4 regions of the Tepidibacillus infernus genome follow, and region 1 is predicted to be linked to each of the others. Evidence: riboswitches for the same ligand, from Rfam matches in the RefSeq annotation. Region 1 holds a riboswitch; each other region holds the start of a gene.

Region 1 (5,691 bases):
TTCTGGAATAAAAAAATTAGTTTTTTCTTGAATAAAAGGGATAACTGATATAACTACTTCAAACATGTAGCGATACATTTTTTTTATTTTACTTGCCAATGGGTTTGTGAGGGATAAATGATATTTCAAACGGTTTAAAGCTGACTGCAAATGTATGGCTAAACCAATAAACAACTCTTGGTCGTTAAAAAAGTTTTCTCCTGTAATCTTTGAAACTTCTTCAATCAATTCTTTTGCAAACTGAATAATTACTTTATCAAGCTGTGATAAAGCTCCCTCCTGTAGTAATAAATAGTCATAACGAATTTTAGCACCTGATAAATGAGATGCAATAAATGCTATTTCAGCAGGAGGAAAATTAATAACAAAGGCTTTTTTTAATCGCTCTGCCAGTTGTAAAGCTACATGATATTCTTTTTGATTTTGTATTTGTTTTAAATTTTCAGCATCCATTTTTATGTAATGCCCTAATTTAATTCGTTTTATCGAAATTAGTATATGAATAATTAAATTTTTTATCGCCTCATCCGAGAAAGAAAAGGTAAATAATTGTTCAAACTCAAGGAGATGTTTTTTAACTAAGGAAATTTCATAGGGTTCAAACCAATCATCGTATATTTTTGATAATGCAAAACGCCGTAGCTTTTCTTCTCCTTCAACCTTAATACCAACCTTGGTCTTTCGTATAAGTTGAAGTCCAAAACGATTTAGCCATTTTTCAATATTTTCTAGATCTTTTCGTATTACTGATTTACTAACATAAAATTGTTTCACTAAATCTTCAATTGTTATCTCTTTTTCTTGTCGTAGTAACCATTTTAGAATTTCCTTTTTTCTTTCATCTTCGGTTAGAATTTTTTCTTTTGAAATTTCATTCAGCAATTTTTTCTTTTCAAAAGGATCGACTTGTAGATATACACCAATATTTGGTTTCCTTATTAAAATGCCATTTGATTTCTGCTGCAACCATTGATCGATTATCTTAAAGTCGTTTCTTATAGTTTTTTCTGAACACTGATGTAAATCAGCTAATTCTTGAATAGTTACGTATTGATCATTATTTAAGAGAAATACTAACAATTTATATTGTCTGTCATTCATAAAATATCTCCCTTTTTATTTGATCCTTTTGTAAATAACTTTATCATAAAATGCCTGTAGAAATGATCATTCATCGATTAGCTCTTATTGTTCTTTTGCCCACTGATATCCTTTTTCCTTTACCAGATCATAGACCCATTTAATTGGAACCTGATGTTCTTTTGCTAACCGTACACAATCTTCATACTCAGGGGCTATTTGAACAATTTTGCCTTCTCGTTTCCCGATCTTCACTGTACATTTCCCCCACTCTGTTTCCACCTCTATAAATGTTCTTTCTAAACGATGAACTGTATAGGGAGTATACCTGATGCCTAGAGTGGTGGTTTCAAGAAAAAGAAAATCCATCACCTTTTCTCGAATTTCCTCTCTACATAATATATGAAGAACTTGTCCAGGACGATTTTTCTTCATGATCACTTGTACAATATATACATCATTTACACCCATACTAAATAATTGTTCCATGATATATCCATAAAATTCTGGATTCATGTCATCAAGGGAAACCTCTATCTTTACCATTTGTTTATCAATATGTTCATTTAGATTATTTTTCATATTCTTCATGATCTCCCTTACTATATTTTTCGAGATAAATTTCAGGTCAATTTTACCATTTTCCTTTATACATAGAAAAGGAAACTTTTTTAAAAACTATTTAAATGAATTGAACTAAAGATGATTTTGGAGAGATGGAAATGAGACTGTTAAACAAACGATTAATATGCACTTTAATAATTATCAGCTTAGTTTCAACGATTCCTATACAGAGTTTAGCTAAAGGAGAACAAGACGATCTGTTTCAAACGAGAATGGAGCTATATAAAACCATGGATAATATTTATCAAATCCCATGGTACTATATTGCAGCCATTGATCAGTATGAAAGAAATATTCAACCTGTCAGGCAGGATCTTCCTATAAAAAAAGGTCTAATCAGCATCTATTTTTCAAAAGAAAAATGGGCCGGTTTTCTCAATCCAAATCCCGAAGATCAAAATCCAATGCGAATTCAGTTTTTTAATGGTTTTGGTGTAGATGGGGATGGGGATGGTTTAGCTGATCGAAATAATGATGCTGATGTTCTTGTTGCTTTTTTAAATTATCTAAGTCGGTATGGGACGACAAAAGATAGCCTCAAGAATGCTTTAATGGATTATTATCAAAGCGAGTTACCAGCCAAAATCATTGATGAAATCGCTCTCATCTACAAAACCTTTAATACCCTTCAATTAGCAGAACGGGTTTTCCCAATTCCCAAATGGAACAGTTACTCCTATCGAAGTACATGGGGAGATACAAGAGGCTGGGGAGGGCGAAGAATACACGAAGGGACTGACATCTTCGCTTCTTATGGTGCAGCAGTACGAAGTGTTTCTTATGGGTATGTTGAAGTCCTAGGCTGGAATAAATATGGGGGGTGGCGTGTTGGAATAAGAGATACAAACAATATTTATTATTACTACGCTCATTTAACAGGGTTTAAAAAAGGATTAAAAGAAGGAGATATTGTCAAACCAGGTGATGTCATCGGATATGTTGGAAGTTCTGGTTATGGCTCTCCAGGTACGCAAGGAAAATTCCCCCCTCATTTACATTTTGGTATGTATAAATATAATGGCCGTCATGAGTGGGCATTTGACCCTACCCCTTATTTACGTGTTTGGGAAAGAAAAAGAAAATAGTTGACAATTTGCTGATTCTCGTACAAACTAGAAGAAATAACAAAAGCATACTTCACTTCTATCCAGAGTGGTGGAGGGATCTGGCCCTACGAAACCACAGCAACCGGTCGAATGACCATGGTGCTAATTCCAGCAGAATTTTTCTGGAAGATAGGAGAATCGTGAATACACGTAGCCCTCTCCTATTTTGGTGAGGGTTTTTTCATTATAAGATTCCTAGGGAATGTATATTATATGTATACATCTCCATATTATGAGGAGGGAGAAACAATGAACAAAATAGATCGTTTAAAACAACAAATGGAGCAAAAAATCCTCATTCTTGATGGTGCAATGGGTACAATGCTACAAAATGCTCAATTAACTGCCAAAGACTTTGGTGGAGATCAATACGAAGGTTGCAATGAAATCTTAAATCTAATCCGTCCAGATCTAATTAAACATATCCATCTTACCTATTTAGAAGCAGGAGCAGACATCATTGAAACGAATACTTTTGGAGCTACCCCAGTTGTATTAGCAGAATATGGACTTGAAGCCCGAACTGAAGAAATCAATCTTACTGCAGCAAAGATTGCAAAAGAAGCTGTTGATCAAGTTTCTACCCCCGAATGGCCACGCTTTGTCGCTGGCTCCATGGGGCCAACAACCAAAACCCTTTCTGTTACAGGTGGGATTACATTTGATCAATTATCGGATTCATATTATCAACAAGCAAAAGGATTAATCATCGGTGGTGTAGATTTACTTTTGTTAGAAACTGCACAAGATACACTTAATGTGAAAGCGGCTGGAATAGGAATTCAAAAAGCTTTTGCAGAATGTAAAGTAGAATTACCTGTTATGATTTCAGGCACGATTGAACCGATGGGTACCACTCTTGCAGGTCAAAATATTGAAGCTTTCTACATCTCCTTAGAACATTTGAAGCCCATTTCCGTAGGACTAAACTGTGCAACAGGGCCTGAATTCATGCGTGATCATCTCCGTTCCCTCTCGCAATTAGCTACAAGTGCAGTTAGTTGTTATCCTAATGCCGGATTACCAGATGAAGATGGTCATTACCACGAGTCTCCCAAAGCCTTAGCTGAGAAGATGTCGCAATTTGCAAAACAAGGTTGGTTAAACGTTGCAGGTGGATGCTGTGGCACTACACCAGATCATATCAAAGCTCTTTCAGAAACATTAAAAGAATTTAAACCTAGACGATTTCAAAAGGAACATCTCCCTGCCGTGTCAGGAATTGAGCCAGTTTTTTTAGAAAAAGAAAATCGTCCCCTCTTTGTAGGAGAACGAACGAATGTGATCGGTTCTAAGAAATTTCGGGACCTGATTGCAGACGGTAAGTATGAAGAAGCCTCTGAGATTGCCCGTGCTCAGGTAAAAGGCGGCGCACAAGTGATCGACATCTGTTTGGCCAATCCTGACCGTGATGAGTATTTCGACATGGAGCAGTTCCTACAATATGTAGTCAATAAAGTCAAAGTACCGTTTATGATTGATTCAACCGATTCAAAGGTAATTGAGCTTGCTCTAAAATATTCTCAAGGAAAAGCCATCATCAATTCAATCAATTTAGAAGATGGCGAAAGACGTTTTCAGGAGATCGTCCCACTCATTTTACAATATGGTGCATCCGTTGTTGTTGGAACGATTGATGAAAAGGGAATGGCTGTTACGAGTGAAAGAAAATTAGAAATAGCTAAACGTTCTTATGATTTGCTTGTTCATCAATATGGAGTAAATCCTCAAGACATTATTTTTGACCCATTAGTCTTTCCAATAGGAACAGGTGATGAAGCATATATTGGATCTGCAAAAGAAACGATTAAGGGAATTCAACAAATCAAGGAAGCTTTTCCTGAATGTCAAACCATTCTTGGCATTAGTAACGTTTCCTTTGGGTTACCCCCTGCTGGTCGTGAAGTATTAAATGCTGTTTTTCTTTACCATACAACACGTGCCGGCCTAGATTATGCTATTGTGAATACACAAAAGCTTCAACGCTATGCTTCCATTCCAGAGGAAGAAAGACAATTAGCTGAACAATTGATTTTTAACACAAATAAACAAACCCTTGCTCAATTTGCTGATTTTTATCGCAATAAAAAAGTGATCAAGGAAGAAACTAGTATCAGGTATCCATTGGAAGAACGGTTAAGTAACTATATCGTGGAAGGATCAAAAGACGGCCTGATTGATGACTTAAAAGAAGCCCTTAGCCGGTATACTCCTTTAGACATTATCAACGGCCCTTTGATGAAAGGAATGCAACGTGTTGGGCAACTATTTAATGACAATGAATTAATTGTTGCCGAAGTATTACAAAGTGCTGAAGTGATGAAAACGGCCGTTTCCTTCTTAGAGCCTTATATGGAAAAAAACGATTCTACACAAAAAGGAAAAATTCTACTTGCTACTGTAAAAGGGGATGTCCACGATATTGGGAAAAACCTTGTAGAAATTATTTTATCCAATAATGGTTACGAAGTAATTAACCTTGGAATTAAAGTACCTCCCGAACAATTAGTGGCTGCTTTTAAACAGGAAAAACCTGATGCCATTGGCTTATCTGGACTCCTTGTTAAATCAGCACAACAAATGGCCATCACTGCTCAGGATCTAAAAACCGCTGGGATTGATGTTCCCCTTCTAGTAGGAGGAGCTGCATTAACAAGAAAATTCACTGAAAACAAAATTGCAAATGAATATGATGGACTTGTTTTCTATGCAAAGGATGCAATGGATGGGTTAAATATCTTAAACCAGATTAGTGATGAAGCCTATAAAAACGAACTTATTGCTGAATTACGAAAACAGCGCCAAACAACTGCTGATATGGGTCATACTGACAATATAATAAATGATTCAGTCTTGACCAATAAAAGTATCAAGCGTTCAT
Region 2 (5,691 bases), 610 kb from region 1:
TAGCGATATGGGGCTTGTTTTTTATAATAAATGGAAGTTCAATGGTTAGCCTTATCTTATCCAAAAAAGAGAAAGAAGAAATTGCAAGAGAACTAGAGCCGATGCAAAAATAAAAGGAACACGTTAAAGGTGTCCCTTCTGTTTTAAAAGGCTATAATCTGACAGTTGGAGGAACATAGTTTAGTTCTTCATCGAAAGTGATATAATCAAGATTAACCATCAATAAAAGATAACGTCTTCCAGTTTGTGGATCGCTAATAATAATATGATCGCGACCTGCAGCTTCCACACTACCTTTAAATACTTTGGCATTCCATTCTTTATTGTTTTCAAAAGTCATATAAATCGTTGCAATTTTTCCCAAATTAAGTCTTAAAATATTTTCAATATAAGATTGTTCTGCTGGTAAAAGACCAGGCACATCGATTCCTGTTTCAGGTGATGGTGGAATTGGTACCATTGGTTGTTGTGGTACCATTGGTTGCATGTAATCGGGCATATTCATATCATAGGGATTGATTAAATATGAATCATAATAGTATGGATTGTAAGGATACATCGAAATTCAACTCCTCTTTAATAAGTTCGGTAAACGGAAGGGCAATTACTGTAAGTAGGGTGAAAAAAACAATGGTCTTTATAGCGCCCCGCATTGGGTTGGTTATACCATGTTCTTGGGCACGGACCTAGTGGTTCAAAAAACCATAATGCTCGAGTGGCTGGATGGTATTTATTACCTCTAATCACTTTTCTTGCTAGGTGGATATCCTGTGTTCTGGCTCTTTGATAGAAATAAGATTTTTGAACCGCTTCAAATCCACCAGGAGATTGAAAAACCATCTGCTTAACTGTCCGAATGTTTTTAAAGTCTAAACAACTAGCACGTACACGGTTAACTCCAACATTACCGACCATTAGCATGCCAAGCTTCCCTTCACCTTCAGCTTCAGCCCTCATTAATCTAGCCAACAGTTTCACGTCTTTTGAATTAGCTTTTATTACAGCCATTGATTCACCCCGCATATATAGGCTTCCATAACAATATATTTAACCTGTGCAGAATAGGTGATTAAAACAAAGGAATCATTTAAAAAAAATCCCTTGACAATCTGTTTTAATGCATTGTATTCTTGTATTAATCATTTAATTTAATAAAGGAAATTCTTATCCAGAGAGGCGGAGGGACTGGCCCTATGAAGCCCGGCAACCGGTTTAAATAAAACGCGGTGCCAATTCCTGCAGAACATTCATGTTCTGATAGATAAGAAGAGCGGCGATCACCATCTCTTCTTGAAGAGATGGTTTTTTAATCCCTCTTCTTAGGAAGGGGATTTTACTTTTTTAGGGGATTTGAATGGATGAAGAGGAGGAGTAAGGATGGCGGTGGCAGAGATCAATCTTCATTATGAGTATGGAAAAATAGAAATTGGAGATTTAATGCTTGAATCTGGAACGATTTTACCACAAGCTCATATAGCTTATGAGAGGGTAGGCTCCATTGGTGCACCTGTTATATTAGTGTGTCATGGTTTGACAGGAAATCAATTTGCTTATGGAAATGATGGGACATCTGGTTGGTGGTCTGGGATGATTGGCCCCTATCAATGGATTGATACGAATGAGTATCAAGTGATTACGACAAACGTGATTGGTGGATGTAATGGTACAACAGGTCCTTTAAGTATAAACCCTGACAATAAAGAGATTTATCGTGCTTCATTTCCCTTTGTTACCATCAGGGATATGGTTCATGCTCAATACAAAGCATTAAGGAAAATGGGTATTGATCATGTGCATGCAGTGATTGGAGGGTCATTAGGTGGAATGCAAGTTTTGGAATGGGGAATTCTTTACCCTACCTTTATGGATAAGCTATTTCCCCTTGCTGCGACTTCTTATTTAAGTGACTATGCCATCGCTTTTAATGCTATGTCCCGCTTTGCTATTATTTATGACCCTAAATGGAATCATGGAAATTATCCATTGGAAGATAAACCTGATCATGGATTAAGTCTTGCACGTATGTTAGGAATGATTACTTATCGTTCACAAGAGTTGTATAATCAACGTTTTCAGAGGAGCCTTCGTAATGAGTGGGGGAATTCCCACGATGAAATTACGTTTGAAATAGAATCTTATCTTAGTTATCAAGGAGATAAATTAACAAAACGTTTTGATGCCAATAGCTATCTATATTTACTTAAGGCGATGGATAGTCATGACATCGGTCGTGGCCGTGGAGGATGGAAAGAAGCCTTGAAATTATTAAAAGTCCCTATGATCGCAATTGCCTATAAAGGGGATTTGCTTTATCCGCCAGAAAGTTTAAAGGAGCTAACAGAGGCCTATCGTCAATTAGGAGGTCATGCAAATTTTTATGAGATCGATACGATTTATGGCCATGATGGTTTTTTAGTCGAATTTGATAAATGGGGATCGATTGTAAAGGAGGGTTTATATGGAATCGATTAAGGTAGCCTTACTAGGTTTGGGTACGGTGGGAACTGGTGTATATCAAACGATCATTTCCCATCAAAAACAATTACAACATATCTTAGGCAAGTCTGTTGAAGTCGTTGCGATTTTGATTCAGGATATAGAGAAGAAACGAGTTTTGGAGATGAGGGATTCTATTCTCGTTACAACGAATTATCAGGATATTTTACAATTACCTAAATTAGACGTAGTCATTGAAATGATAGGGGGAAGAGATCCTGCCTATCAATATATCATTCAGGCACTCTCAAAAGGTTGTCATGTGATTACAGCAAATAAAGAATTAATGGCATTTAATGGAGCTGAATTAAAGGAAATCGCGAAACAATATGGGGTAATGTTAGCCTTTGAAGCTAGTGTAGCTGGTGGAATTCCTATTATTCGGACGATTAAACAATTGCTTCAAGTGAATCAAATTACAAAAATCCAAGGGATTATAAACGGGACTTCGAATTATATTCTGAGTCAAATGAGGAAAAAACGAATTTCCTTCAAACAGGCGTTAAAGGAAGCACAAGCTGCAGGTTTTGCAGAAGCAGATCCTACAAATGATATTGAGGGCTGGGATACTTTTTATAAATTAATGGTTTTAAGTGACATCATCTTTCCTGAACGACCAAACTGGACTTCAGTGAAAAAGATTGGTGTCTCGGAGGTTACGCTGGAACAATTGGCTCTTGTTGAAGAACTAGGCTTACGAATGAAACTAGTTGCATCACTTTATAAGTCAGATACAGGCTGGAATGTCCGAGTAGAACCAACCTGTTTAGCAGAGTCTAATCCATTGTATAGTGTTGAAGGGGTAGATAATGCGATCATCATTGAAACTGATGTTGTTGGCCGCTTATTTTTACAAGGTCCAGGAGCAGGCTCTCTTCCTACAGCTAGTGCAATTGTAGAGGATTTAGTAGACGTTCTTCAACATCCAACCTATTCCTATCACCATAAAAAGGAAATAGAAACAACGGCCACGGTTACAGAATCAATAGAAAATCCATTTTGGTTAATCATTCATGAGCAACATCATCCAATGACTAGTGCAGATCAAATGTTTTGGCAAGTAAAGCTACACCAATTTGAATTAGAAATGATAAAAAGAGAAACCATCTCTGTACAAAAGGGATTTTTGGTAGGCCATCTGGTAAAGGGGAATGAGGAACAAATTTTAGCATTGAAACAAAACGTAAACCATCGCACAAAAATGATCTATTATCCTGCATTAAGTTGTCATCATGAAGAAAGGGTGGAAGAAGAAGGAATAAAGCTAGGGGGAAGATCATAATGAGTATCTATCAAATTCATGGATTAAAAGAAAAATTAACGTTAGGGAAATTTGTCACCACAGTAGAATTAGAACCGCCCAAAGGAGCAAATCCAATGCCTGTTTTAGAGAAGGCTACCTTTTTGAGGGGGATTGTGGATGCGGTAAATATTGCAGATAGCCCCATGGCTACACTACGAATGAGTCCCATTGCTTTAGCACATGTGATTCAACAGGATATGGGGATAGAGGCGATATTCCATTTAACTTGTCGTGACCGCAATATCATAGGACTGCAATCAGAACTATTAGGTGCTGCAGCTTTAGGTGTTAGAAACATCCTCACCTTAACAGGAGATTCACCAGCTAGAGGAGATCACCCACAAGCAAAAGGAGTCTTTGAAGTCGACTCGACAGGATTAGCCAACATTGCCTATCAACTCAACCAAGGAAAGGACTTATCAGGCAATCCTTTAAACAGCGCAACTGATTTCTTTATCGGCGGTGCTGCAAACCCTGGTAATGATGACCTAGAGCTTGAAGTGGAAAAACTAAAAAGAAAGATTGAGTCTGGAGTGGAATTTGTTCAAACTCAGCCTGTTTATGAACTTTCCCAAGTAGAACGATTTTTAGAGAAAATAAGAGACCTACCAGTTCATGTCATTTTTGGCATTCTTCCTATAAAGAGTGTGAAAATGGCTTATTATCTAAATGAAAAAGTACCAGGTATCCATATTTCATCGGAGATGATTGCCAAAGTAGAACAGGGGGGTAGAAAGGCAGGAATAGAGATAGCACAAAAATTAATTGAGGAGATAAAGGGGATCGTTCAAGGTGTTCACATTTATCCAATTGGTGACTTGTCGATTGTATCTGATCTCTTGCAAGTATCTGATAAGCAGATAAAAAAAATAATTTGATAATATATCATAGAATGAAAAAACCATGACCGATAGGAAATGTTCACCCTTGTTCATGGTTTTTTGATACTTTGATGGTTTTCTCAGTTTCTTACGATATCACTTTACCCTCAGTAAGTTCATCAACAGGAACCTTTAAACGATGATTATCCATATCTGTTACTTCAGCAGTTCCTGTTTGAGAATCAAGGCTATTAATCCAAACAGATTGATCATCATAAAAGACCTCTATCGTTTCTTCCGCTTGAAGAATTTCCTCTGCTCTATGAAAATTCATTTTTACTCACCTCTTTTCTTTTTAATAGCGTTTCTAATTTATTTTTAAAGTATGCAAAGAAGTAAAGGTGTGTAAGGAGAGGAAATATTAATGACCTACCTTAATGTTTTGAGATTTACTCAACCTGTAATTCAAGCATTGCAAAAATTAGGGCTCAAACCTGTTTTTTACTCTATGGTGAAGCGATACTATTCATGATTATTTAAGTAATTCTCGGCAACTTTTACAGCTTCCCCTTCATTGATCTTAATTTTTAACTCGGATAAGATTGACTCCAATGCCGTTAAGAACTGAATGACATTACTTCTTTGAGAAGAATATCCCATGAGGCCTACACGCCAAATTTTATTCTTTGTGGGTCCTAAACCTCCTCCGATTTCAAGCCCATAACGCTCGAGTAATAAATTGCGTACTTTCATATCATCAGCACCATCGGGAATATTGACTGAGGTGAGCATAGGTAAGCGATAACCTTCTTGCGCAAATAACTCCAATCCCATCGCCTCAATTCCCGCTTGCAAAGCACGTCCGTTTTGTTCATGACGTTTAAAGGTAGCTTCTAAGCCTTCTTCTTTAATCAATCTTAATGCCTCATGAAGTGCATAAATCATCGAGATCGGTGCCGTATGATGATAAAAACGTTCTTGTCCCCAATAAGCCTGGATCATTGACAAATCAAGGTACCAGCTTTGTACTTTTGTTTTCCTGCTTTTTAGAACTTCAACCGCTTTATCACT
Region 3 (5,691 bases), 1.2 Mb from region 1:
AAGGCCAATGGAAATGAAGCGAATTGTGTGATGATTAGCACAGTCAAGGTAGACCTTAACCACCTTTGCTTAATCGGAATCCGTTTCTCCACTCTAGAATATCCCCAGATTAAGGTAAGGGTGACAACAAACGATAATTGAAATCCTATATCATAAATCCACATCGGTTGATAAAATGTCATTAGTATAAAAGCAGTTGCTAACGATTGTAGGGAAAATAAAGCACGTTTATAAATAAGACCATAAAACATCAATAAAGCCATTAAAGTGGCTCGAACAACAGAAGCACTTGCTCCTGTTAAAAACATATATCCAATTAAGACAAATCCTGCAGTTATAGCGATATGTTCACGTGTCAAGCCAATCTTTGTTAAAAGCCAGAAAATAACAAAGGTAATCATGGATAAATGTAAGCCTGAAATCGCCAAAAGATGGCTAAGCCCAAGAATAGAAAAATCCTCTTTAAGTTCCTCAGAGATTTGCTGATCTTCTCCTAATAGTAAGGCCTTTAAAAAACCAGCATTAGGTTCTGTATACAACTGATCGATTTGTAACGTTAATTTATCTTTCACACGGTTTAGGCTTGCCAACAAGCTAAATCGATCTGACACCTTTATCGTAGATGGCTGGTCTACTTCCACCTTCCAATAGACCCCACGTTTTTCTAAATAGTTGCGATAATCAAACTGTCCCGGGTTTTTGGCAGTTTGTGGCTTTTCCAACTTTCCATACAACATGATGCCCATGCCATTTTCCCACTCATGAACCTTCTGCAGTTCAGATTTTGTTCTAAGATAGATGTAAACAAGGACTTTTTCTTTAGAATTGATTGGAACTTCTTTTTGATCCCATTGATAGGAGATGGGACTTACCATCAATTTAACTAAATCACCATCAATCATTGGTGTTGCAGCAATATAGCCTCGGATTCCAATCTCTTGATCCTCTTGTACAAATTCATTTGAGAGTTGTGTCTGGTGTTGATCTTGATACAGAGTCATTCGAAAAAATGCAAAAATTATAACAGCAAATATTAACCATACTAGCCAATATTTTGACTTTCTATAGTAAGAGCCAATTGATAAGGCTACTAATAAGAAACCTAAACCTAAGCCAATAACCCAAATAAATAGGGATAGGTCAATCTGATAATAGCCAAGATAAAGACCAGTAAGCCAAAATAATGATAATAAGAATAAAGGATACCTTTGCATCAGGAAACATCTACCTCACATTACATGATTCCTATAGATAATTCTCTCTATTTCCTTGTTTCCCTTCCTTTTTTATCATGAAAAAAACCCTCCATCATTACTGAGGAAGGGCTGGCACACTATTTCTTAAATATTGTCGATATTGAATCTTTGCTTCATTAAAAAGGGCAGAAACTTTAGGATGGTCTTTTTCATAGACTCGCTCATATACAACTTCTTTGATACCGCTATTTGCTAACATCTTCGCACAGTTATAGCAAGGGGAATCCGTTACAAAAACAGTAGCATCTTCTCGATCCTCGCGATTGGTAAACAAAACTAAATTTACTTCTGCATGAATGGTTCGAATACATCTTTCTTTTTCTACACCATTTTCATGATAGTGTTCGATTAGACACCCCTGTTCGTAGCAATCAGCGACCCCTGAGGGGCTTCCGTTGTAGCCTGTACCCAGCAATTTCTTGTTTTTAACAAGGATTGCTCCAACATGTCTTCTCGGACAAGTTGCTCTTTCAGCGACGGTAAAGGCCAAATCCATAAAATATTCATCCCAGCTTTTACGGTAATGCTGATCTTTTTGCTCTTTTTCTTTTCCCATCCTAAACTTCATTCCTTTAAAAGAATAATCTTCCATGTTCAATCTTTATACAGCGATCCATAACCACTTTTAAACCTTTATCAGAAGCTTCCTTGGCCGCTTTTTCATTAACCACACCTAATTGGAACCAAATTGATTTTGCTCCGATTTCAATCGCCTCTTCTACAACAGGCATGACTTGATCAGCACGACGGAATACATCAACCATATCGACTGTCCCTTTAATTTCTTTTAAGGAGGCAACAGCTTTTACTCCTAATACTTCATCGATGGTTGGATTGACTGGAATAATCTCAAAACCATGATTTAATAAATACTCAGCCACTCTATAGCTATCACGATCAGGTTTATTGGATAATCCTACAATTGCGATACGTTTTGTTTCTTGAATCAGTTCTTTGATTTGTTCATTTGTTGTTAAAAGACTCATGGAAAGCTCCCCTTTTTATCATTTACCTATACAATATTGTATTTCTTAGGAATAAGTCAATAATTATTCTGCTAGAGCCTGTTCAAGATCAGCTAATAAGTCATTAATATCTTCGATTCCAACAGATACTCGAACTAAATCATCTGATACACCTGCAGCTATCTTTTGTTCGTTTGTTAACTGGTGATGAGTTGAACTACTTGGATGGATAACTAAGGATCTAACATCACCTACATTTGCAGCATGGGTAAATAATTGAACCTTATCGATGAAGCGTTTTGCTGCTTCATATCCACCTTTTACACCAAAGGTCAGGATACCTCCTTGCCCATGATCTAAATATTTCTTGGCTAAGGTATAGGTTGAATGATTCTCTAAACCAGGATAATTCACCCATTCAACTTGCGGATGCTGAGATAAAAAGTTTGCTACAGCTAACGCATTTGTACTATGTCTTTCCATGCGAAGAGAAAGCGTTTCTAACCCTTGAATTAACAGAAATGCATTAAATGGTGCCATGGTTGCACCAATATCCCGATTTAATTGTGCCTTCAATTTTGTAATATATGCCTGTTTTCCGACATGTTCTATATAGCTTAGTCCATGGTAGGCAGGATCTGGATCGCTTAATCGCCTAAATTTCCCATTGTCCCATGGAAATTTTCCACTATCTACGACAACTCCCCCGATCGTATTACCATGCCCTCCAATATATTTGGTTGTGGAATGGATCACAAGATCTGCCCCAAAATCAAATGGACGTAATAATACAGGGGTTGCAAATGTATTATCCACAATCAATGGAACTCCATTTTGATGTGCTAAATTAGCTAATTCCTCTATATCTGGAACATCTAAAGAAGGATTACTAATGGACTCAATATAAAAAGCTTTCGTTCTTTCATTCACATGCTTTTGCCATTGATCTAAATCATTTTGATCTACAAAATGAATCGTAATTCCTAATCTTTGTAATGTATATGTAAATAAGGTGATGGTACCCCCATACAAGTTTTTGGAAGCAATGATTTCATCTCCAGTTTCAGCAATATTAAGAATAGATAATAATGCTGCCGATTGTCCAGAAGCAGTAACTAAGGCACCTACTCCTCCTTCTAAAGCTGCCAAACGTTGTTCTAATAGATCTGTTGTTGGGTTACTAATTCGGCTATAAATATTACCTTCTTGTTCCATATTAAACAGGGCAGCAGAATGCTCTGAATTCTCAAATTGGTAGGCTGCCGTTTGATAGATTGGAACATTTGTCGCCCCTAAGTGTTTACTTGCAGTATACCCTCCATGAATTGCTAATGTTGCTAGTCCTTTCTCTTCTTTCCTTAATTCTGTCATTTTTAATTCCTCCTTAGAAAAAAATAAAACCTCTTTCAAAGAGAAAGAGGTGTAAAACCTAATTCTCTTATCTTTCAGACTTTCGTCTGCTGGAATTAGCACCTTCACAATTAACTTGTGGGGTTGCCGGGCTTCTTCGGGCCAGTCCCTCCGCCACTCTGGATAAGAGTTTATTATGTAATTGTAAAATATTATAACACATTATTCTGTTAATGCACTGAAATTTTTTCTTTTATTTGTTCAAAAGTTTTTTGGCCGATTCCTGGCACATTCATCAGATCTTCAATCGTCTGAAATTTACCTTGTTTTGTTCGGTATTCTATAATAGCTTTTGCCTTAGCAGGACCAATTCCATCTAATTGCATCAGCTCTTCTTCACTTGCTTGGTTGATGGAAATTGTTTCAGCATTTGATTCAAAAGATACACCTAATCCAGAAGATACACCATTTAGTGTTTCTCCTTGAACAGGGACAAAAATGACCATTTCATCTGCGATTTTTTGAGCTAAATTGACTTGGTTTAAATCTGCATTTGCTAAGGTCCCTCCAGCAAGATCTAACGCTTCTTTTACCCTTGACCCCTCTGTTAATTGGTAGATTCCTGGTTTTGCTACTGCTCCTTTCACATCAACTACTATCTTCTTAGGATTTGTCATTTCCGTTTGCTTTACTTCTCCTTGTGGGGTATCCCCTTTTTCGGTGGATAACTCAACTAAAGGTTCATCCGCAAACGTAGGTGGCTGTTTTTGATGATAAGAGATGTATTGACTAATGATGATAAGTAAAAAAATAATCAACAGTCCGAGTAAGACTTTTTCTCTTTTTGTAAACCGTATATTTGGGAGACTTCCCATTCTTCTTCCCCTTTCTACTACTGCATTTTTTTAATTATTGATATAAAATAATAGAATCAAAAGGTTGAGGTGATAAAATGAATAGCGTTCATTTGGAAATATCAAAAAAAGTAAATGAAAAAGTTCATGCCATCGAAGTATATAAACAAATGGATCAGCAGCGTGAACGGATTATAGATGAATTACTAACCGAATATAAAATAGGAAAAAATGTAGATTTAACTAAGTTAAATCAATGGACTAATGAAATGAATCGATACGCACTAAAGAATCAGCTTCCTTCTCGAAAAGAAGTAACAATGGAAATGTTCACAGCATATGCGAATAAAATGAAAACACATTCCTAATATTTGATAAAAAGCATAAATTTCCTGCTTTTTGTACAAAAAGACTACTGGTTTGTCCAGTAGTCTTTCTTATGATTTATTAGCTAACAACAATATTGACCAGTTTTCCTGGAACGACAATCACTTTACGGACTTCTTTACCAGCCTTCCATTCTTCTAATCTTGGATCAGAAAGAACTTCCTTTTCTAACTCCTCTTTGGAATAGGAAGTCGGAACAACCATTTTTCCTTTGATTTTTCCATTGATTTGTACTGCAATTTCCACTTCATCTAACACTAAATACTCTTCTTGATATGTTGGCCATTTTTCTTTATGAATACTTTCCCTTTGTCCCATCATTTGCCACAATTCTTCTGCCAGATGTGGTGTCATCGGAGCAAGTAGAATGACAGTGGTTTCAATCGCTTCTTTTAGCAACCCTTTATTGCCATCCTCTGGATAAACATAAATTTTGTTTACTAACTCCATAATTGCGCTAATTGCTGTGTTAAAGTTATCTCTTTCATCAATATCTTCAGTTACTCGTTTGATGGTAAGATGAATCATGCGGCGAAGCTCTTTTTCCGCATCAGTTTCCACTTGGTATGGATAAGTCTGTGTAAGGGTTTCTAGATGCTGTTGTACCATTCTCCACACACGATTTAAGAAGCGATGACTTCCCTCTACTCCTGAATCGCTCCAATCTAGATCTCGATCAGGTGGTGCAGCAAATAGGATAAATAGACGCCCTGTATCAGCACCATATTTTTCAATGATCTCATTTGGACTAACGACATTCCCTTTTGATTTGGACATTTTTGCTCCGTCTTTAAGTACCATTCCTTGAGTAAGAAGGGACTTAAAAGGCTCTTGGAATGAAATAAGACCTGCATCATAAAATACTTTTGTAAAGAAACG
Region 4 (5,691 bases), 1.5 Mb from region 1:
GTCGAATACAATGCTGAAGAAGTAGATGTGGATGATTTTATAAAGAAAGTTAGGGACTTAGGATATGATGGAAAAGTTCATGAGGATGAAGTGGATCAACAATCTGCTAAGGATAAAGAATTAAGTAAAAAGAGAACCAAGTTGATCATTTCTTCTCTCTTATCCCTTCCCCTATTATGGAGTATGTTGGGTCATTTTGGGGTTATGTATTTGGTGCCAGAAATCATCATGAACCCATGGTTTCAACTTCTTTTAGCAACACCAGTTCAATTCTATATTGGTTATCAATTCTATCATGGTGCTTATTCTGCTTTGAAAAATGGTAGTGCTAATATGGATGTCCTTGTTGCATTAGGAACATCTGCTGCTTACTTTTATAGTATTTATGGAATAATTATAGGCACTCATCAACTTTATTTTGAAACGAGTGCAGTCCTGATTACGCTCGTTTTATTTGGTAAATATTTAGAAGCCTTAGCGAAAGGTCGAACATCTGATGCGATTAAAAAATTGATGAGCTTACAAGCAAAGACTGCGATGGTTGAAAGAAACGGAGAACCGATTGAAGTTCCAATTAAAGAAGTGGTAAAAGGAGATATCATCATTGTTCGCCCTGGGGAAAAAATCCCTGTTGATGGTGAAATTATCGAGGGCTATTCGTCTGTTGATGAATCCATGATTACAGGGGAAAGTATTCCAGTCGATAAGAAAGTTGGCGATATTGTCATTGGGGCTACAATCAATAAGCATGGTTCTTTTAAGTTTAAAGCGACAAAGGTTGGGAAAGATACAGCCTTAGCACAAATTATTAAAGCGGTAGAACAAGCCAATAGTACGAAAGCACCCATTCAACGGATGGCTGATGTGATTTCGGGGATATTCGTGCCGATTGTTGTGGCCATCGCTATTTTAACCTTCTTAGGTTATTACTTCTGGCTAGATCCTAACAATTTTGAACATGCCTTAGTGAATGCGATAGCCGTTCTCGTTATTGCTTGTCCATGTGCATTAGGTTTAGCAACACCAACTTCTATTATGGTTGGGACCGGTAAAGCAGCTGAACATGGGATTCTTTTCAAAGGTGGAGAACACTTAGAAAACACTAAAAAAATCAATGCGATTGTATTAGATAAAACAGGCACCATTACCAAAGGGGAGCCTGAATTAACAGATTATATTCCGATTGATGCAAGTGAACAGGAATTATTACAATATGCTGGTTCCATTGAAAAAACGTCTGAACATCCGATTGGTAAGGCAATTGCTAAAGGCGTAGAAGAAAAAGGAATCGACTTGCTTCAAGTCAAAGATTTTGAGATTCTTCCTGGCAAAGGTTTAAAAGCAAAAGTGAACGATACGATGGTTTATGTGGGAACACGTAAATTAGTAAGAGAAATTGGACTTGATCCAGCAGCTATTGAAGAAAAAATGGCTCAATTAGAAGCACAAGGGAAAACAGTTGTTTTAGTTGCTACTCCTGATAAATTATTAGGAATCCTTGCAGTGGCTGATACGGTAAAAGCTGACTCAAAAGAAGCCATTGCCAAATTAAAAGAAATGGGTATCAAAGTCGTGATGATTACCGGGGATAATCAACGTACCGCAAAAAGTATAGCTCAAGAAGTGGGTGTTGATGAAGTTCGTGCAGAAGTAATGCCTGAAGATAAGGCAAAAGAAGTTGAATCCTTAAAAACTCAAGGATATACAGTTGCCATGGTTGGCGATGGCATCAATGATGCTCCAGCATTAGCTACTGCAGATGTAGGGATGGCAATTGGAACTGGAACAGATATAGCGATTGAAGCAGCCGATGTTACCTTAATTGGTGGGAGCTTAAAAGGGGTTGCAGATGCAATCTATATTAGTAAACAGACCTTAAAAAATATTAAGCAGAATCTATTTGCTTCTTTATTCTACAATTCAATTAGTATTCCAGTAGCAATGGCAGGTCTATTAGCACCTTGGATTGCAGGAGCTGCGATGGCAATGAGTTCTGTCTCAGTCGTTCTTAACTCCTTACGATTAAAAAATATTAAATTTTAAAAAAACAAGGTTATTGACTATTGTTTGTTACCCTAACAAGGGTTTCATATAATCATTCATCTATAATGGAGGGATTTTAAATGGAAAAAGTAATTAAAGTAGAAGGTATGACATGTAATCATTGCAAAATGGCGGTAGAAGGGGCACTAAAAAAATTAGCAGGGGTCTCCAATGCGGTTGTTAGTCTTGAGAACAAAAATGTAACGGTTTCTTTCGATGAGGGAAAAGTAACTTTTGAACAAATGAAAGAAGCGATCGAAGACCAAGGCTATGATGTTGTTGCATAATTAGAATAATCATGAAAAAACTTTTTGATTGTAGCACATTAATGGATTGACGATTTTCTATGAATCACAGTATGATCAATTACATATTATCACGTTCTTATCCAGAGTGGTGGAGGGACTGGCCCAATGAAACCCGGCAACCGATTTGTATGATACGGTGCTAATTCCAGCAGAACAATTTGTTCTGAAAGATAAGAAGAGTTATCTTAACACCTCTTCTTATGAGGTGTTTTTTCTTGCAATATGCAAGGACAATCCTGACTAAATTAGTCAAGTTTATACGTTAAAGGGGGAAATGGAATTGGTAAAAATTTTAGGGGCACGCCGATTACGGTGGGTAGGGATGTTTGTAATGATCATTTCTTTATTTTTAACCGCCTGTGGAGCAAACAAGGAGCAGCAAGCAAATACAAATCCACAAACAAAAGAAAAGCTACGTATTGGTTATTTAAACGTGATGGATGATGCTCAAGTGATGCTTGCTTATGATGCAGGTTTTTATGAAAAGAATGGGTTAGAAGTGGAAGTTCAAATCTTTAATAGTGGGCCTGAAATGATTAAAGCGATTGTTGGAGGACAATTAGACGCAGGGGTGCTTGGATTTACAAATGCTGTTACATGGGCTGATAAAGGTGCTGATTTAAAAGTAATCAGCGGTGCGCAAATGGGTTATCACAGTCTATTAGTGCGAAGTGATCGTAATATTAAGACGATACCAGATTTGAAAGGAAAGCAACTAGCTACACAGAAACAAGGGAGCACAGCAGACATCGTGCTAAATGGTGTTGTACTGAAAGAGGGTAATCTTACACGTAATGATGTGAATATGGTTTATGTTTCACCAAGTGTGGCGATCCAATCCTTAACAGCTGGGAAAGTAGATGCTGCTTTTCTCTTTGAACCATATGATCGAATTGCTCGTAAAACCATTCCTGTAACGCCACTTTATGATGTTGGAGAAGAATGGCCTTTCCCATGTATGGTGGCAATAACCTCAGGAAAAATTCTTCAAGAAAAACAGATTGCGATAAATAAGATGTTAGATGCTCAAAAAGAAGCGATTGAGATGTTAGAAAATCAACCAAAAGAAGCAGCAAAAATATTGGCAAAACGTTTTATTGAAACAGAAACCATCGATACAACAAATGGGAGAATCAATTCAGTAGACTTAATCGCTGAAGCAATTGAAGCTCAAACCTTTAATTGGGAAATTACTCAAGAGAATATTCAACAAATGAAAGATATTGTACAAATGATGGTAGATCAACAAATGCTATCAAAACCTCTAAATGTAGAGGATATTCTTGATTTATCTTGGCAAAACAAAAAACAATCTTAAGATGGTGACTTCAAGTGAAAAAAGAATCACAAATCATCAAGTCTATTGCTAATCAAACCATATTAAAACCGAATAAAAAGGTCAAGCGTCTAAGTATAAAATCGACACTTCCATATGTTTATGCGATTGTTACACTACTCGCTATATGGCAAATTACCGCATGGTTTTTACCAAACTTTTTATTACCAGATGTAGTTAATGTCTTTCAGCGATTTCTTAGTGAAGTAAAAGATCCAGCATTTTTAGACAGCATTCAAAGTAGTCTAATTCGATTAATCATTGGGTATCCTTTAGCTTGTCTTCTAGGTTCTTTATTTGGCTTATTGTCTGGTTTATCGAAGGGATTTAAAATCTATCTAAAAAATGTAATTTCAATATTGCAATCAATCCCTCCAATAACGTGGATTCCATTTTTAGTTATTTTATTTGGGTTTGGCGATCTTCCTATTATCATCGTGATCACGATTGCCAGTTTCTTTCCTATGGCTTTAGCGATGATTAATGCGACAGAAAATATAAATCGCACTCATCTCGAACTAGCAAAGGTATTAGGTGCGAATAAAAAACAATTAGTAACAAAAGTTTTTCTGCCTGAAACCTTTCCATCTTTTTTAACAGGTGCTCAAGTTGCTTTTGGCAATGCTTGGAGATCGCTTGTGGCTAGTGAAATGGTTGGAGGAGCAGCAGTTGGTCTTGGTTGGTCGATTAGTTATGCAGGGGAAATTGCCGATATGGAAGGAGTTCTTCTTAATATTGTAGTGATTGGTGGGATCGCCCTCATTCTAGATCATCTTGTTCTTGAGCAGTTAAAAAGGAAATTTCTTCGGTGGCGTGATCTGACAGGAGGAGGGGGTTCAGTATAATGCAAACAATCAAGTTGGAGAATGTTAGTAAATCTTTTGGCGATTTAAAGGTATTATCTAATGTGAACTTTTCTGTTGAAAGTGGTGAATTTGTTGCCATCGTCGGTCCTTCAGGTTGTGGAAAGAGCACAGCATTAAGAATGATTGCTGGTTTAGAAAAACCAACCACAGGGAAGGTAATGGCTAATGAACAGATCATTGATCAGCCTGATCCAGAGCGGACTTTAATTTTCCAAGAGCACGCTCTATTTCCTTGGCGTACAGTTGGTGAAAATGTAGAGTTTGGTTTAGAGCTAGCAAATGTTGCTAAAGAAGAAAGGGAAGCACGTATTCAAGCGATTCTTATCAAAGTTGGATTAACAGATTTTAAAGATTACTATCCAGGACAGTTATCTGGAGGAATGCGTCAACGTGCTTCCATAGCCCGTGCATTGGTTATGGATCCAGATGTGTTATTGCTTGATGAACCTTACGGTGCCTTAGATGCCATAACTAAATTAAAAATGCAAAATGAACTGATGAATTTATGGTTGGGTTCTCAGAAAACGATGATTCTGATTACCCATGATATTGATGAAGCGATTTACTTGGCCGATAAAATTTTTGTGATGAGTCCAAGGCCTGGTTATATCAAAGATATGATTATTGTTGATCTTCCAAGACCTCGTAATCGAAATGGAACTGAATTTATCAAGATAAGAGAAAGAATCATGAATGAACTTGATCTAACTACTAACTAAGAGGTGATTTGAATGCAAACAAACGTAACCGTTGCTAATCCTGCCCCTTCACGGGTAGGATATAATCGTTCTATTATAATTGCTACGATATTTGTGGCTTTCATCGGTGTTGTTTACTTATATCAAGCCGTTTCTTTACGCCAGGCTTCACTATATTTTGTAGGAATCATTGCAGGAATTGCTTTATATCATGCTCATTTTGGTTTTACCTCTGCATGGAGACACTTTATTTTAAATCGCCGTGGTGAAGGGATTCGCGTGCAAATGCTTTTAATGATGCTGGGGAGCTTTCTTTTCTTACCCTTATTAATTCAAGGTTCCTTTTTTGGCCAAACGGTTAATGGGTATATAAGTTCTGTTGGGATCTCTCTTTTATTCGGAGCATTCATTTTTGGGATTGGCATGCAATTAGGAGATGG

Evidence for each region. A riboswitch is a leader RNA that binds a small molecule or an ion and turns the genes downstream of it on or off. The one in region 1 is predicted to bind S-adenosylmethionine.
Region 2: another riboswitch for S-adenosylmethionine. It lies ahead of metX (homoserine O-acetyltransferase MetX); the one in region 1 lies ahead of metH (methionine synthase).
Region 3: another riboswitch for S-adenosylmethionine. It lies ahead of TEPIDINF_RS02230 (O-acetylhomoserine aminocarboxypropyltransferase/cysteine synthase family protein); the one in region 1 lies ahead of metH (methionine synthase).
Region 4: another riboswitch for S-adenosylmethionine. It lies ahead of TEPIDINF_RS01045 (ABC transporter substrate-binding protein); the one in region 1 lies ahead of metH (methionine synthase).

Annotation. Positions count from the first base shown of each region.
Region 1 is NZ_JBLWFI010000001.1:1,671,317-1,677,007, forward strand. It holds gene TEPIDINF_RS08415 (BglG family transcription antiterminator) at 1-1,101, opposite strand, end outside; gene larC2 (nickel pincer cofactor biosynthesis protein LarC2) at 1,186-1,731, opposite strand; gene TEPIDINF_RS08425 (M23 family metallopeptidase) at 1,803-2,789, shown strand; SAM riboswitch class I at 2,845-2,946, shown strand; gene metH (methionine synthase) at 3,060-5,691, shown strand, end outside.
Region 2 is NZ_JBLWFI010000001.1:2,277,418-2,283,108, reverse strand. It holds gene gerQ (spore coat protein GerQ) at 152-559, opposite strand; gene TEPIDINF_RS11405 (cell wall hydrolase) at 577-1,008, opposite strand; SAM riboswitch class I at 1,162-1,268, shown strand; gene metX (homoserine O-acetyltransferase MetX) at 1,378-2,472, shown strand; gene TEPIDINF_RS11395 (homoserine dehydrogenase) at 2,459-3,778, shown strand; gene TEPIDINF_RS11390 (methylenetetrahydrofolate reductase) at 3,778-4,677, shown strand; gene TEPIDINF_RS11385 (H-type small acid-soluble spore protein) at 4,769-4,954, opposite strand; gene TEPIDINF_RS11380 (pyridoxal-phosphate-dependent aminotransferase family protein) at 5,143-5,691, opposite strand, start outside.
Region 3 is NZ_JBLWFI010000001.1:445,854-451,544, reverse strand. It holds gene TEPIDINF_RS02245 (DNA internalization-related competence protein ComEC/Rec2) at 1-1,214, opposite strand, end outside; gene TEPIDINF_RS02240 (deoxycytidylate deaminase) at 1,312-1,812, opposite strand; gene TEPIDINF_RS02235 (CoA-binding protein) at 1,829-2,242, opposite strand; gene TEPIDINF_RS02230 (O-acetylhomoserine aminocarboxypropyltransferase/cysteine synthase family protein) at 2,306-3,592, opposite strand; SAM riboswitch class I at 3,657-3,761, opposite strand; gene TEPIDINF_RS02225 (helix-hairpin-helix domain-containing protein) at 3,802-4,446, opposite strand; gene TEPIDINF_RS02220 (DUF2533 family protein) at 4,524-4,793, shown strand; gene leuS (leucine--tRNA ligase) at 4,873-5,691, opposite strand, start outside.
Region 4 is NZ_JBLWFI010000001.1:196,085-201,775, forward strand. It holds gene TEPIDINF_RS01035 (heavy metal translocating P-type ATPase) at 1-2,043, shown strand, start outside; gene copZ (copper chaperone CopZ) at 2,124-2,330, shown strand; SAM riboswitch class I at 2,425-2,528, shown strand; gene TEPIDINF_RS01045 (ABC transporter substrate-binding protein) at 2,626-3,669, shown strand; gene TEPIDINF_RS01050 (ABC transporter permease) at 3,684-4,532, shown strand; gene TEPIDINF_RS01055 (ABC transporter ATP-binding protein) at 4,532-5,272, shown strand; gene TEPIDINF_RS01060 (YeeE/YedE family protein) at 5,285-5,691, shown strand, end outside.